4 regions of the Kitasatospora griseola genome follow, and region 1 is predicted to be linked to each of the others. Evidence: riboswitches for the same ligand, from Rfam matches in the RefSeq annotation. Region 1 holds a riboswitch; each other region holds the start of a gene.

Region 1 (3,563 bases):
GGGGCGACCACCATCCGGCGGGCGATCTCCCGGGCCACCTCGGCGCCCTGCACCTTGCGGACCAGGTGCAGGCAGGCGTCGATGCCGGCCGCGGTGCCGGCCGAGGTGATCACCGGGTCGTCGTCCACGTACAGCACGTCGGGCTCGACGGTGGTCAGCGGGAAGCGCTCGGCCATCAGCTCGGCGTGCCGCCAGTGGGTGGTGCTGCGGCGGCCGTCGAGCAGGCCGGCGGCGCCGAGCAGGAAGCTGCCGGAGCAGATCGACAGCAGGTACGCGCCGCGCGCGTGGGCGGCCCGCAGCGCCTCGCACAGCGCCTCGGGGTAGTGCTCGCGGATGCCGGTGGCGGTGGCGATCACCAGGTCCGCCTCGGCGAGCCGCTCCGGGCCGTACGGGACGTGGACGTCGAAGCCGGCGTGGGTGCGCATCGGGCCGGGCCGGTCGGCGACCAGGCCGAACTCGTACACCGGCAGGCCGGTGTCGCTGCGGTCCAGGCCGAACACCTCGCAGGCCACCCCCAGCTCGAAGGGGTGGATCTCCTCCAGCACGATCACCGCGACGTTCTTCAGCATCCGCCCAGCATGGCAGTGGCAGGATTTCGCGGCAACGGTGCGTTCCTGCCACCCGTGGCGGGCGGCCGGCGCGCGGAGAGTGGGGCCATGACCTCTGCGCTCGCCCTGCTGGGCCTCCTCGCCGGCTTCGGACTCCTCGGCGTCCTGGTCGGCCGGGACCTGGACCGCAACGCCCGGCACGGCCGGGACGACCGGCCCCGGCCGACCGGCCGGCCCTTCGACCCGGACCTGGCCGACCCGCGCCGGACGCGGTCCGGCACACTGTCCGGATGCACTCCCCGATCGTCCGCCGCGCCCTCGACCACGACCTCGCCGGAGCCGGGGAGGTCAGCGTCGAAGCCTTCGTCGGCGACGGCCACACCCGTCCCGACTCCGGCTACGTCGAGCTCCTCCGGGACACCGGGCGCCGCAACCGGGAGGCCGAGCTGCTGGTCGCCGTCGACGGCGACGGGACGGTCCTCGGCTGCGTGACGTTCGCCGCAGGCGGCACCCCCTGGGCGGACATCGCGCTCCCGGACGAGGGCGAGATCCGGATGCTGGCGGTCGGCGCGGCCGCCCGCGGGCGCGGCGTCGGACGGGCGCTGGTGGGCGCGGCGATCGACCGCAGCCGGGAACTCGGACTGGCCGGGATGGCGTTCTCCACCCGGCCGGAGATGACCGCGGCGCACCGGATCTACGATGCTCTGGGCTTCCTCCGCACCCCCGAACGGGACTGGGAGGCGGCCCCCGGCATGGATCTGATGGTCTACACGATGCGGTTCTGAGGCCCCTCGGGCGCGGTTTCCGTTGTCTACGCGCGGCACCACGACGCGACACGCGCTACTACATCTGGTGCCGCCAGCTCCAGCCGCCACAACATGTATGCTCGACCTCGCTGTCGAAGCAGGGGAACCCGGTGAAAGTCCGGGACTGCCCCGCAACGGTGAGCGGGCTGTAGCGACGCCCGCACAGTCCGAGGACCTGCCGACGGTGTGCGACACGGCATCCCCGCAGACGCCATGCAGCACTGTTTTGCCGTCCGGCCTCGCGGGCGGGCCGGGGGTGGGTCTTTCGCGCGCCGTTCGATCGTTGTCGGCGTGCCGTCCTCCCCTGCCGCACGCGTGCCGTCGGACACCTCGATCCACGTCCGTCGCCGCCACAGGAGAGAGTGCGCCTTGACCGTCGCCGCCTCAGTCACCCTGCCGTCCCAGGGATCCGCCGACGCCTTCACCGACCCCGGTGCGGCGCTGCTTCGGCTGCTCACCGACCGCAGCACCGACCTCCCCCAGGTGGACCCCGGCCACGTCGCCGCCGCCGCGCTGCGCGGCCGCCACGCCGGCTCGGACTTCGCCGAGCTGCGCGGGCTGGCCGTGGAGGCCGCCGCGTCGATGATCGCCGAGGACCCGCAGTACTCGAAGCTGGCCGCCCGCCTGCTGGCCATGGAGATCGCCGACGAGGCCGCCACCCAGGGCGTCACCTCGTTCTCCGCCTCGATCGCCGTCGGCCACGCCGAGGGCCTGATCGGCGACGCCACCGCCGAGTTCGTGGCCGCGCACACCGCGCTGTTCGACTCGCTGATCGACGCCGCCGGCGACGACCGCTTCGAGTACTTCGGCCTGCGCACCGTGCAGTCCCGCTACCTGCTGCGCCACCCGATCACCCGCAAGGTGGTCGAGACCCCGCAGCACTTCCTGCTGCGCGTGGCGGCGGGCCTGGCGGTCGGCACCTCCGAGCAGTCGGTGCTGGAGGTGGCCGAGCTGTACAAGCTGATGAGCCGCCTGGAGTACCTGACCAGCTCCCCGACGCTGTTCAACTCCGGCACCCGGCACCCGCAGATGTCCTCCTGCTACCTGCTGGACTCGCCGCTGGACAACCTGGACTCGATCTACAACCGGTACGCGCAGATCGCCCGGCTGTCCAAGCACGCCGGCGGCATCGGCCTGTCCTACTCGCGGATCCGCTCCCGCGGCTCGCTGATCCGCGGCACCAACGGCAAGTCGAACGGCATCGTCCCGTTCCTGCGCACCCTGGACTCCTCCGTGGCGGCGGTCAACCAGGGCGGACGGCGCAAGGGCGCGGCCTGCGTGTACCTGGAGACCTGGCACGCCGACATCGAGGAGTTCCTGGAGCTCCGCGACAACACCGGCGAAGAGGCCCGGCGCACCCACAACCTGAACCTGGCGCACTGGATCCCGGACGAGTTCATGCGCCGCGTGAACGCCGACCAGGACTGGTCGCTGTTCTCCCCGGCGGACGTGCCCGAGCTGGTCGACCTGTGGGGCGCCGACTTCGACGAGGCCTACCGCAAGGCCGAGCTGGCCGGCAAGGCCGTGCGCACCATCCCCGCGCAGACCCTGTACGCCCGGATGATGCGCACCCTGGCGCAGACCGGCAACGGCTGGATGACCTTCAAGGACGCTTCCAACCGGGCCGCCAACCAGACCGCGCTGCCGGGCCGCACGGTGCACTCCTCGAACCTGTGCACCGAGATCCTGGAGGTCACCGACGACTCCGAGACCGCGGTCTGCAACCTGGGCTCGGTCAACCTGGGCGCGCACGTCGCCCCGGGCGCCACGGCCGACGACCTGATCAACGCCATGGACTGGGACCGCCTGGACGCCACCGTGCGCACCGCGGTGACCTTCCTCGACCGCGTGATCGACATCAACTTCTACCCGACCACCGAGGCCGGGACGTCCAACTCCCGCTGGCGCCCGGTGGGCCTTGGCGTGATGGGCCTGCAGGACGTCTTCTTCAAGCTGCGGCTGGACTTCGACTCCGCCGAGGCGAAGCAGCTGTCCACGCTGATCTCCGAGCGCATCATGCTCACCGCGTACGAGCGCTCCGCGGACCTGGCCGAGCAGTTCGGCCGCCACGAGGCGTACGGCGAGACCCGCGCGGCCCGCGGCCAGCTGCACATCGACCACTTCGGCTCGGCGGCCCCGCAGTGGACCGGCCGCTGGGAGGCGCTGCGGGCCCGGATCGCCGTCACCGGCCTGCGCAACTCGCTGCTGC
Region 2 (3,563 bases), 3.4 Mb from region 1:
CGCATGGCCGGCTGGCGCACCTCCGGCCTCCCCATCATCGACAACTCCAACCTCACCGTCCCCGAAACCGCCGCCGCCCTCGACCAGGCCATCCTCACCCGCCTCCACCAGGGCTGACCCCACCCGGGCCTGGGCCTGGTCCTGGTCCGCTGCGCGGGGCTGTGCTGCGCTTGCCTTTCCGCTGCGCGAGTGTGTCCCTTGTTCGACCTGCAGGTTTCCGCTGCGCCGCTTTCGCCGGTGGCTTCGGGAGGCGGGGTTTTGGGCTCTGTCGGGGTGTCGGTGGGGGCTGGGAGAATGGGGGTGTTGGACGGGAACGGATGAGGAGTTGACGCGGGTGCCCGAGGGGCATGTGGTGCATCGGTTGGCGGGGCTGAACGGGGAGCTGTTCGGGGGGCGGGTGGTGGGGGTTTCTTCGCCGCAGGGGCGCTTCGCGGAGGGGGCGGCGCTGTTGGACGGGCGGGTGTTGGATGTCGCGGAGGCGCACGGGAAGCATCTGTTCCTGGGGTTCGGGGACGACTGGCTGCACGTGCACCTGGGGTTGTACGGGAAGTACGAGTTCGGGGTGGGGGAGGCGCCGGCGCCGGTCGGGCAGGTGCGGTTGCGGATGGTGAACGAGGGCGGGTTCGCGGATCTGCGGGGGCCGACGGCGTGCGAGGTGATCACGCCGGGGGAGAAGGCGGCGTTGCACCGGCGGCTCGGGCCGGATCCGTTGCGGGCGGGGGAGCTCGGGGACGCGGCGTGGGAGCGGATTTCCCGGAGCGGGACGTCGGTGGCCGCGTTGTTGATGGACCAGAAGGTGCTGGCGGGTGTCGGCAACGTGTACCGCGCGGAGGTGCTGTTCCGGTTGGGGATCAGTCCGCACCGGGCGGGGCGGGAGCTGCGCCGGGCGGAGTGGGACGCGATCTGGTCGGAGCTGGTGGCGCTGATGCGGGAGGGTGTCGCGGCGGGGCGGATCGACACCGTCCGGCCTGAGCACACGCCGGAGGCGATGGGGCGGCCGCCGCGGGTGGACGACCACGGTGGTGAGGTGTACGTGTACCGGCGGCAGGACCAGCCGTGTCTGGTCTGTGGGACGCCGGTGCGGACGGAGGAATTGGCGGCCCGGAACCTGTTCTGGTGCCCCCGCTGCCAGCAGTCCTGACGCTCCGTCACCAAATCGGGCCGCGGGGGAAGCCTTGACGGAAGGTTGACCGCTCCTTGGGCGAGGGCTCCGGGGCCCGCTCCTATTGTCGGGTTCATGTCCGCACAACCGTTCCGGGGCCCCCGTCCGACTCCGGCCCTTCCGGTCCTGCCGTACCGCAAACCCACCAAGGGTCGTGATTACTGGGTGCTGGACGACGTGCTGCCGGACCCGGACGCGGTGCGCGCCCGGCACCTGGCCCGTACCGACTGGGACGAGGGGTATCCGCACAAGCCGGAGTCCTGGCCTGGGCTGCGGGGGATGCCGGGCCTGGAGCCGGACGAGTTGGCGTACGTCGAGAAGCTGGTGCGGGAGACCGTCGGGGTGCCCAGGGTGTGGGCGCTGAGCGAGGCCGAGGGCGGCACCTTCAACCACAACTGCGTGCAGGTGGTGGGGGAGGGGGAGTGCGAGCCGCGTCCGCACACCGATTCGCGTTCGCTGTGCCGCTACGCGGCGGTGCTGTACCTCAACCCGAACGTGCCGAAGCGGTGCGGGACCAGTTTCTACCGGCAGAGCCTGCCGGGCGGCCGGCTCGGCGGGAACACGGTGGTCGCCCCGCACAACAACCTGGTGGACGCGCTCGGCACCCGTTTCGTCCCGCCGGACTCGTTCACCGAGGATCTGGCCGTCCCGCACCGCTACAACCGGCTGCTGCTGTACACCGCCAACCTGATGCACACCGCGACCGAGTACTACGGCACCACACTGGACGAGAAGCGGATGACCTGCGTGTTCTTCTGGATGGCCTGACCCGCCGTCACCTCGCGGGGCGGGGTGATCTGCGACACCTCCGGAGGGGTCCGCTCTTGCCGCTGCACCCGGGACGGTTCTACGGTGGACGGGCCGTGGTGTTCGGGAAGCCGGTGCACTGTGCTCGTCACAGGAGTCCGGAGCGGCCCTCGCCACTGTGATCGGGGAGTCGTCGGCTCCCACCTCGTGCCACTGGCCGTTCGCGGCCGGGAAGGCCGGGCGCCGACGCCGAACACCCCGTCAGCCAGGAGACCGGCCACGGCATCTCACGAAGTGATCCACGAGGTGCTGGAGCGTGATGCGCGGATGACCGCGTCCGATTCGACCATGCCCGGAAACGTCCCGGGCTCCCCTGTTCCTGCTTTCCGCTGGCGCCGCGAGGACACCTGGCGCACCGCCGGCCTGATGGCGGTGATCCTGGCCCTGCACGTGGCGGCGTTCGGGACGCTGCTGTTCCTGGTGGTGCCGGAGAAGTACCAGGTGGGTACCCAGGTGTTCGGCGTGGGCCTGGGCATCACCGCCTACACCCTGGGCATGCGGCACGCCTTCGACGCCGACCACATCGCGGTGATCGACAACACCACTCGCAAGCTGATGGCGGACGGCCGCCGGCCGGTCTCGGTGGGCTTCTGGTTCGCGCTCGGGCACTCCTCGATGGTGGTGCTGATGGCCGCGCTGGTGGCCGGCGGGGCCGCGCTGGCGGGCACGCTGATGGACGAGGGTTCGACGACCCATCAGGTGCTGGGCACCATCGGCACCACCGCCTCGGGGGCGTTCCTGTACCTGATCGCGGCGCTCAACCTGGTGGCCCTGCTGGGCATCCTGCGGGTGTTCCGGGCGATGCGGGCCGGCCAGTACGACGAGGCCGAGCTGGAGAAGCACCTGGATTCCCGGGGTTTCCTGGCCCGAGTGCTGAGCCGGGCGACCCGGTCGATCACCCGGCCCGGCCAGATGTTCCCGGTGGGCATGGTGCTGGGCCTGGGCTTCGACACCGCCACCGAGGTCACCCTGATGGTGATGGCGGGCTCGGGCGCGGCGTCCGGCCTGCCCTGGTACGCGATCGTCTGCCTGCCGCTGCTGTTCGCGGCCGGGATGAGCCTGTTCGACACCCTCGACGGCACGTTCATGAACTTCGCCTACCAGTGGGCGTTCTCCAACCCGGTTCGCAAGGTGTACTACAACCTGACCATCACGGGTCTGTCGATCGCGGTGGCCTTCGTGATCGGCACCATCGAGCTGGTCGCGGTGCTGCACGACAAGTTCGGCCTGGACGATCCGGTGTCCGACTGGATCGCCGGACTCAGCCTGGACAACGTGGGCTTCGTGATCGTCGGCCTGTTCGTGGTGGTGTGGGCGGCGGCGATCGGCTACTGGCGGATCGCCCGACGGTCCAAGGCGTTCGCCGGGGCGGGGGTCTGAGCCCGCGTGGCCTGACGGAACGTCAACCTGCGGCCAGGATCAGCGTTCCGGCGACCGCCAGTCCGGCGCCGACCACCTGGACCCGCAGCAGCCGTTCCTTGAGCAGGCCGCGCGCCATCAGCGCCGTCACCACGGGGTAGAGCGAGGCCAGCACCGCCGCCACCGCGACCGAGCCCAGGTGGGTGGCGGCGGCGTACAGGCCGTTCGCGGCGAC
Region 3 (3,563 bases), 2.4 Mb from region 1:
CGACTGCCTCGGCGAGGTCGTTCTCGGTCGTGTCGTTCTCGGCCGGGCCGTCCCCGGTCGGGCCGTCCCCGGTCGGGCCATTCCCGGTCATGTCGTTCCCGGCCGCCCCCTGCCCGGACGCCCCCGGCCACGTCGTCTCGCGGACGCGGCCGTCCACGGTGACGCGGTGTCCGGTGGCGGTGGCCAGCACGTCGACCCAGCGTCCGGCGGGGTGCCCGCAGCGGCGTTCGCAGCCGGACCAGTGCACGGGCAGGCCTTCGACGGGCGCGGCGGCGATCGCCCGGGCGGCCTGCGCGCGGACGTCGGCAAGCGCTTTCCCGCAACCGGGCAGGCCGGTGCAGGCGCTGACGCCTTCCCAGGGGCCGCCGGACTCCACCCGGAAGCCCGCGTCGGCGAGCCGCGGCAGCCACTGGGCCCCAGCCCCGGGCACGACGACGCCGCGCCACGGGGTGAGCCGCACGCTCCCGCCTCCGCCGCCACCCGCACCGCCCGGTCCGAGCGCGTCCGCCAGCAGCCGCCACTGCGCGCTGCTCGCCCGCCCGAACCGCAGCCCGACCGAGGCGGCGTCACCGACCGCGCCCAGCAGCGGCCGTTCGCCGACGAAGCGCGGCAGCGCCACGTCTCCGTCGGGCAGCTCGGCCTGCACTTCGCGCAGGTGCCAGGCGCGTCCGGCGGCCAGGTCGAGGAAGTGCCGGGCGGCGGCGAGCGCGGCGGGCACGGGGTGGTCGACGACGGTTCCGGTGCGGGCGCGGCCGAGGCGCAGCAGGGCGCGCCCGTCGCCGACTGCGATCAAGGTCACATCGGCGTCGAGGGCGGCGATGTCGCCGCGGCCGTCGTCCAGGGCGAACAGGAATTTGCCGGAGAGCCGGGCGGCCCACGGCGCGGCGCACAGGGCGGCGTCCAACTCCCGTACCCAGTGCGGCAGATCGACGTCGGGGCGGCCGCGTCCGTCCAGGCCGGCCAGGGGCGAGGCGGCGATGTTTCGGACGCGTTCGTGGGTGTCGGAAGGCAGCAGGCCGACGGTGCGCAGCCGTTCGGCGAGGTCGGCGGCGCACTGCTCGCGCAGGCCGCGCAGTTGGAGGTTGCCGCGGGAGGTGATCTCGACCTCGCCGTCGCCGAGCGCGTCGGCCGCGTCGGCCAGCGCCAGCAGCTGACGGTGCGTCAAGTAACCGCCGGGCAGCCGGAGTCGGGCGAGGTGGCCGTCCTCGGCGAGGTGCAGGCGGAGCGCGCCGGGGCAGGCGTCGGCGCGGCCTCGGTCGGGCCCGACGAAGGGTGCCGCGAAGGCGTCGGGTGTGGGTGGCATGGCGGCGAGCATACCCATGGCGGCGGGTCGCGCCACTGCCCCGAGTGTCGACCTCCGGTGTCGTGGGCCCGGTGAATGCCCAGCTCAGCGCGGGGTTCCGGGGTCGGCGCGGATCGGATCGGGGGCGCGTCGCAGGTCACACTCCCCCGATGCGCCGTCAACCCGTACGATGCTGGCGGGTGCCTTTCGAGGTGTCCCGGGCGCCTTTCGGGGTGTCCGCTGCCAGCGACGGCACAGCGGAGGAAGTCCGGTGAGAATCCGGTGCGGTCCCGCCACTGTGACCGCGGCTCAGTGAGCCGTGGGAGCCAGGAACTCCGGCCGTCCTCCACTGCCCGGGGCGAGGACCCCGAGGAAGGTCCGTGCCATGCGCCGTCGCATGCCCGCATCCTGGCGGGTGCCCGTGGGCTCTGTCCCCGTCGGGCCCTTCCGCGTCCTCGATCGCACCTGTGCTCCCACGACCGGGTTGTCCCCGCTGTCCGAGACGCCCGGGAGGGCTTTCGCATGATCCTGCTGCTGTCCACGTCCGACACGGACCTGCTGAGTGCCCGGGCGTCGAACGGTCCGGTGCGGTTCCGGTGGGGCAATCCGGCCCGGCTGGATCCGGCCGGGCTGCCCGAACTGCTGGACGGCGTCGAGCTGGTGGTGGTTCGGCTGCTGGGTGGGCGCCGGGCCTGGCAGGAGGGTCTGGACGCGCTGCTCGCGGGGCCGCGTCCGGTGGTGGTGCTGACGGGCGAGCAGGCGCCGGACGCCCAGTTGATGGAGTTGTCGACGGTGCCGGCGGGCATCGCCGCGGAGGCGCACGCGTACTTGGCGCACGGCGGTCCGGCGAACCTGGCGGAGCTGGGCGCGTTCCTGTCGGACACGGTGCTGCTGACCGGTCACGGTTTCGCGCCGCCGGCGTCGGCTCCGTCCTGGGGCCCGCTGGAGCGCACCGCGCACTCGTCGGAGGGGCCTTCCGTCGCGGTGCTGTACTACCGGGCGCACCACATGAGCGGCAACACGGCGTTCGTGGAGACGCTCTGCCGGGCGATCGAGGCGGAGGGCGCGCAGGCCCGGGCGTACTTCTGCGCGTCGCTGCGCGGTGCGGAGCCGGAGCTGCTGGCGGAGCTGGGCGCGGCCGACGTGATCGTGACGACGGTGCTGGCGGCGGGCGGCACCCGACCGGCCGACGCGCAGGCCGGTGGTGACGAAGAGGCTTGGGACGCGGGCGCGTTGGCGGCGTTGGACCGGCCGATCCTGCAGGCGCTGTGCCTGACCTGGTCGCGGGCGCAGTGGGAGGGCAGCGACGACGGGCTGTCGCCGTTGGACACGGCGACTCAGGTCGCCGTCCCGGAGTTCGACGGCCGGCTGATCACCGTTCCGTTCTCCTTCAAGGAGGTCGACCAGGACGGACTCACGGTGTACGCGGCGGACCCGGAACGTGCGTCGCGGGTGGCGGGCATCGCCGCGCGGCACGCCCGGCTGCGGCACACTCCGGCGTCCGAGCGCCGCCTGGCGCTGGTCCTGTCGGCTTATCCGACCAAGCATGCCCGGGTGGGCAACGCCGTCGGCCTGGACACCCCGGCGTCGGCGATCCGGCTGCTGGAGCGGCTGCGCGCGGAGGGCATGGACCTGGGCGACAGCCTGCCCGGTCTGCACACCGAGACCGAGCACCAGCACGACGGCGACGCACTGATCCACGCGCTGATCGAGGCGGGCGGCTACGACCAGGCGTGGCTGACGGAGGAGCAGCTGGCCCGCAACCCGGTGCGCATCCCGGCCGCCGACTACCGGCGCTGGTACGCCACGCTCCCGGCGGCGCTGCGCGAGCAGGTGGAGGAGCACTGGGGTCCGGCGCCGGGCGAGCTGTACGTGGACCGTTCGCAGAACCCGGACGGCGACCTCGTGCTGGCGGGTCTGCGCTCCGGCAACCTGCTGGTCCTCGTCCAGCCGCCGCGCGGGTTCGGCGAGAATCCGGTGGCGATCTACCACGACCCGGACCTGCCGCCGAGCCACCACTACCTGGCGGCGTACCGCTGGATCGCGGCGGCGCAGGAGGACGGCGGGTTCGGTGCGCACGCGGTGGTGCACCTGGGCAAGCACGGCAACCTGGAGTGGCTGCCGGGCAAGACGGCGGCGCTGTCGGCGGAGTGCGGTCCGGACGCGGCGCTCGGCGATCTCCCGCTGGTCTACCCGTTCCTGGTGAACGACCCGGGCGAGGGCACCCAGGCCAAGCGCCGGGCGCACGCCACGCTGGTCGACCACCTGGTGCCGCCGATGG
Region 4 (3,563 bases), 2.4 Mb from region 1:
TGAGGTAGTCGAGCGTCAGGTCGTTGTGGTCGGCGTCGGTCAGCAGGATCCGGCGCGCCATGATCAGCGCCGCCGCCTTCCGCGCCGGGTCCGGCGGAGCCGCGCCCGCCGCACGAGAGGAGCCGGCCACCGGGCCGGCCAGGGTGGCGGCCGTCACCGCGCCGCCGGAGGCAAAGAGCAGTCCGCGTCGAGAGATCACCGGCTCAGCCTGGCAGCGCCGCACACCCCGAGATGTGCGCTCCGCCCATCGAGTCCCATTGATCACTCGCACGGGGGGCGCTCGCCGCACCCGCCGGCGCTACCGCTCCCGACACGTGCGCCCGGCGCTCGGTCGGCGGACCCGGCAGGCCGGTCGGGGGGCGGAGTCGGGCGGTCGGGACGGGTTCCGTCGGGACAGCGGGCGGTTAAGGTATTCCACGAAACATTGGAGAATAGAGGAGAGCCGTGAAGTCCGAGACCAGCGCCGGCGTCGCCGCGCCGCCACCCGCCGAACTCGCTGCCGACCCCGCCGTTCAGCGGCACATCCTGGGCGTGCTGGTCACCTCCCAGATCCTCAGCGGAGCGGGGCTGGCCGCCGGGATCACCGTCGGGGCGCTGCTCGCCCAGGACATGCTGGGCAGCACCGGACTGGCCGGGCTGCCCAGCGCGCTGTTCACCGCCGGCAGCGCGCTCGCCGCGATCGTGGTGAGCCGAATATCCGCCGCCCGCGGCCGCCGCCCCGGACTGGCCGTCGGGTACGCCACCGGCGCCGTCGGCAGCGTCGGCGTGATCGCCGCCGCCGCGCTCGACAGCCCCGTCCTGCTGTTCCTCGCCCTGTTCGTCTACGGCGCAGGCACCGCCACCAACCTGCAGGCCCGCTACGCCGGGGCCGACCTCGCCGCCCCCGGCCACCGGGCCCGGGCGATCTCCACCGTGCTGGTCGCCACCACCCTCGGCGGCGTCCTCGGCCCCAACCTGGCCGCCCCCACCGGCGCCCTCGCGCACGCCGTCCACCTGCCGCGCCTCGCCGGACCGTTCCTGCTGGCCGGTCTGGCCTACGCCGCCGCCGCGGTCGTCCTCGCCACCCGGCTGCACCCCGACCCGCTGCTGCTCGCCCGCGCCGCCGCGGCCCCGACGGAGCAGGCCCCGGCCGACGACCCTGCGGCCGACCCCGCGGCCGCCGCCGCGTCGACCGCCCGCACCCGCAACCGCGTCCTGCTCGGCGCCCAGGTGATGGTGGTCACCCAGGTGGTCATGGTCGGCGTGATGACCATGACGCCCGTCCACATGCACGACGCCGGACAGGGCACCGCCGCATCCGGGCTCGTCATCGCCCTGCACGTCGCCGCGATGTACCTGCCCTCCCCGCTCACCGGACGCCTGGTCGACCGGCACGGTCCGCTCGCCGTCGGCGCCGCCGCCGGACTCACCCTGCTCGCGGCCGGCCTGCTCGCCGCCGCCGCCCCCGCGCACTCCGTCCCGCTGCTCGCCCTCGCGCTCGTCCTGCTCGGCCTCGGCTGGAACTTCGGCCTGGTCTCCGGCACCGCGATCCTCACCGACGCCGTCCCGCTCGCCACCCGCGCCAAGACCCAGGGCGGCGTCGACGTCGCCATCGCCATCGCCGGCGCCACCGGCGGCCTCGCCTCCGGCGCCGTCGTCGACCTGGCGGGCTACCCCGTCCTCGCGCTCGGCGGCGGACTGCTCGCCCTGCTGCTCCTCCCCGCCCTCGCCACCGCGGCCGCCCGGGGCCGGCGATGACGGACCGCCAGGAACCCGCGATCACCTTCGACGGCCGCGGACTGCTCTGCGTCACCCTGCTGCTGCGCCTGCGCGCCGCCATCGCGGACGCCCCCGCCGGCACCCTGGTGCAAGTCCGCGCCACCGACCCCGCCGCCCCGCTCGACCTCCCCGCCTGGTGCCACCTCACCGGCCACCACTACCTGGGCCCCGTCGCCGACGACACCGACGACACCTACGCGCTGCGCCTGACCGCCGACCCGGCCCCGACCCGCGCCGACGCCCCGTGGCACCGCCCGGCGGGCTGACCGCCACCGCCGTCGGGAGCACCTCGAACGGGGATATAGGCTGGTCGGGCAGCGGTTCGCCCCCGTCCGAGCCAGGGCGGGCGCGTCGCAAGAGGGAACCTGGTGCGAGTCCAGGACTGCCTCGCAGCGGTGAGCGGGAACGACCGCCGTCACACGCACTGGGCCCGACCGGCCCGGGAAGCGACGGCCAGTAGACAGGCCCTCCACGGGAGATGCCCGCGAGTCCGAAGACCTGCCGCCGCCCGCAGCGCCCACCGGCGCCGCGGACCGTCCGAGCCGCAACTCGCGAAGGAGAGTTCCCGTGGCAGACCAGACCGTCGTAGCCGTGACGGCCGCCGCCAAGCCCGTCCAGGCGTCCCAGGTCACCCTCGCGCACATCATGAGCGAGCACGACACCAACCTCTACGGCACCATCCACGGCGGCGTGGTGATGAAGCTCATCGACGACGCCGCGGGTGCGGCCGCCGCCCGGCACGCCGAAGGCCCGGCCGTCACCGCCGCGGTGGACAGCATGGCCTTCCTGGCCCCCGTCCGGGCCGGCGACCTGCTCACCGCGCACGCCGAACTCGAACGGGCCGGCCGCACCTCGATGACCGTCCACGTCACCGTCACCGCCGAACGCTGGAACGCCGCCGGCCCCGTCACCCGGGTCGCCACCGGCCGGCTCACCTTCGTCGCCATCGACGCCGAGAGCCGCCCGCGCCCCGTCCCGGCGCTGCTCGCCGCGGAGCCCGCCGAGGTCGCCTGACGCGCCGTCACTGCACTGACGCGAGCGCCGTCACTGCACTGACGCGAGCGCCGTCACCTCCCGTGCCCGGAACGCCGTCCCCACCTGGCGTTCCGGGCACACGGCTGTCCCGATCGCCACGTGATCACTGTCACGCCGGGACGAATCGGGTGATTGCGGACGGCGTGTGATCGACATGTTCCGTTCAAGCTCCGATTACCCCACCATGGCAGCGTGTGCCCGCCTACGCGCGTAGCGCACCCCATGGTTCTCGTGGTCCAAGGAGATTGACAGATGATCAGAACGTGGAAGGCCGCCCGCCCGCTGGCCCTCGCCGCCGCCGCGCTGGTGGCCGCAGCGGGTGCGAGCGCCGTCCCGCAGCACGCCACCGCCGCCACCCCCAAGACCGCCGCCGCGGCCGCCACCGCCACCCCGAAGCGGGTGCTGTTCGACAACACCAAGGCGGAGACCGCGGGCAACGCGGACTGGATCATCTCCACCAGCCAGCCCGACCCGCTGGCGCAGAACGCCAACCCGACCACCGAGACCAGCTGGACCGGCGCCCTCTCGGCCTGGGGCGTGGCCCTGCAGAAGACCGGCAACTACAGCCTGAAGACGCTGCCCGCCGGCAACACCATCACCTACGGCACCGGCGGCGCGCTCGACCTCGCCAACTTCGACGAGTTCGTGATCCCCGAGCCCAACATCCGCCTCAGCGCGGCCGAGAAGACCGCCGTGATGACGTTCGTCCAGAACGGCGGCGGCCTGTTCCTGATCTCCGACCACACCCAGAGCGACCGCAACAACGACGG

The links. A riboswitch is a leader RNA that binds a small molecule or an ion and turns the genes downstream of it on or off. The one in region 1 is predicted to bind cobalamin.
Region 2: another riboswitch for cobalamin. It lies ahead of ACI1MP_RS30710 (HoxN/HupN/NixA family nickel/cobalt transporter); the one in region 1 lies ahead of ACI1MP_RS15025 (ribonucleoside-diphosphate reductase subunit alpha).
Region 3: another riboswitch for cobalamin. It lies ahead of cobN (cobaltochelatase subunit CobN); the one in region 1 lies ahead of ACI1MP_RS15025 (ribonucleoside-diphosphate reductase subunit alpha).
Region 4: another riboswitch for cobalamin. It lies ahead of ACI1MP_RS04600 (acyl-CoA thioesterase); the one in region 1 lies ahead of ACI1MP_RS15025 (ribonucleoside-diphosphate reductase subunit alpha).

What each region holds. Positions count from the first base shown of each region.
Region 1 is NZ_CP173360.1:3,366,207-3,369,769, forward strand. It holds gene ACI1MP_RS15015 (helix-turn-helix domain-containing protein) at 1-569, opposite strand, end outside; gene ACI1MP_RS15020 (GNAT family N-acetyltransferase) at 839-1,333, shown strand; cobalamin riboswitch at 1,414-1,552, shown strand; gene ACI1MP_RS15025 (ribonucleoside-diphosphate reductase subunit alpha) at 1,724-3,563, shown strand, end outside.
Region 2 is NZ_CP173360.1:6,769,568-6,773,130, forward strand. It holds gene ACI1MP_RS30695 (AAA family ATPase) at 1-117, shown strand, start outside; gene ACI1MP_RS30700 (Fpg/Nei family DNA glycosylase) at 335-1,141, shown strand; gene ACI1MP_RS30705 (DUF6445 family protein) at 1,238-1,930, shown strand; cobalamin riboswitch at 2,010-2,206, shown strand; gene ACI1MP_RS30710 (HoxN/HupN/NixA family nickel/cobalt transporter) at 2,258-3,349, shown strand; gene ACI1MP_RS30715 (EamA family transporter) at 3,372-3,563, opposite strand, start outside.
Region 3 is NZ_CP173360.1:1,005,936-1,009,498, forward strand. It holds gene ACI1MP_RS04960 (hypothetical protein) at 1-1,303, opposite strand, end outside; cobalamin riboswitch at 1,497-1,635, shown strand; gene cobN (cobaltochelatase subunit CobN) at 1,805-3,563, shown strand, end outside.
Region 4 is NZ_CP173360.1:931,214-934,776, reverse strand. It holds gene ACI1MP_RS04615 (flavin monoamine oxidase family protein) at 1-199, opposite strand, end outside; gene ACI1MP_RS04610 (MFS transporter) at 445-1,737, shown strand; gene ACI1MP_RS04605 (sulfurtransferase TusA family protein) at 1,734-2,024, shown strand; cobalamin riboswitch at 2,114-2,258, shown strand; gene ACI1MP_RS04600 (acyl-CoA thioesterase) at 2,326-2,772, shown strand; gene ACI1MP_RS04595 (putative Ig domain-containing protein) at 3,046-3,563, shown strand, end outside.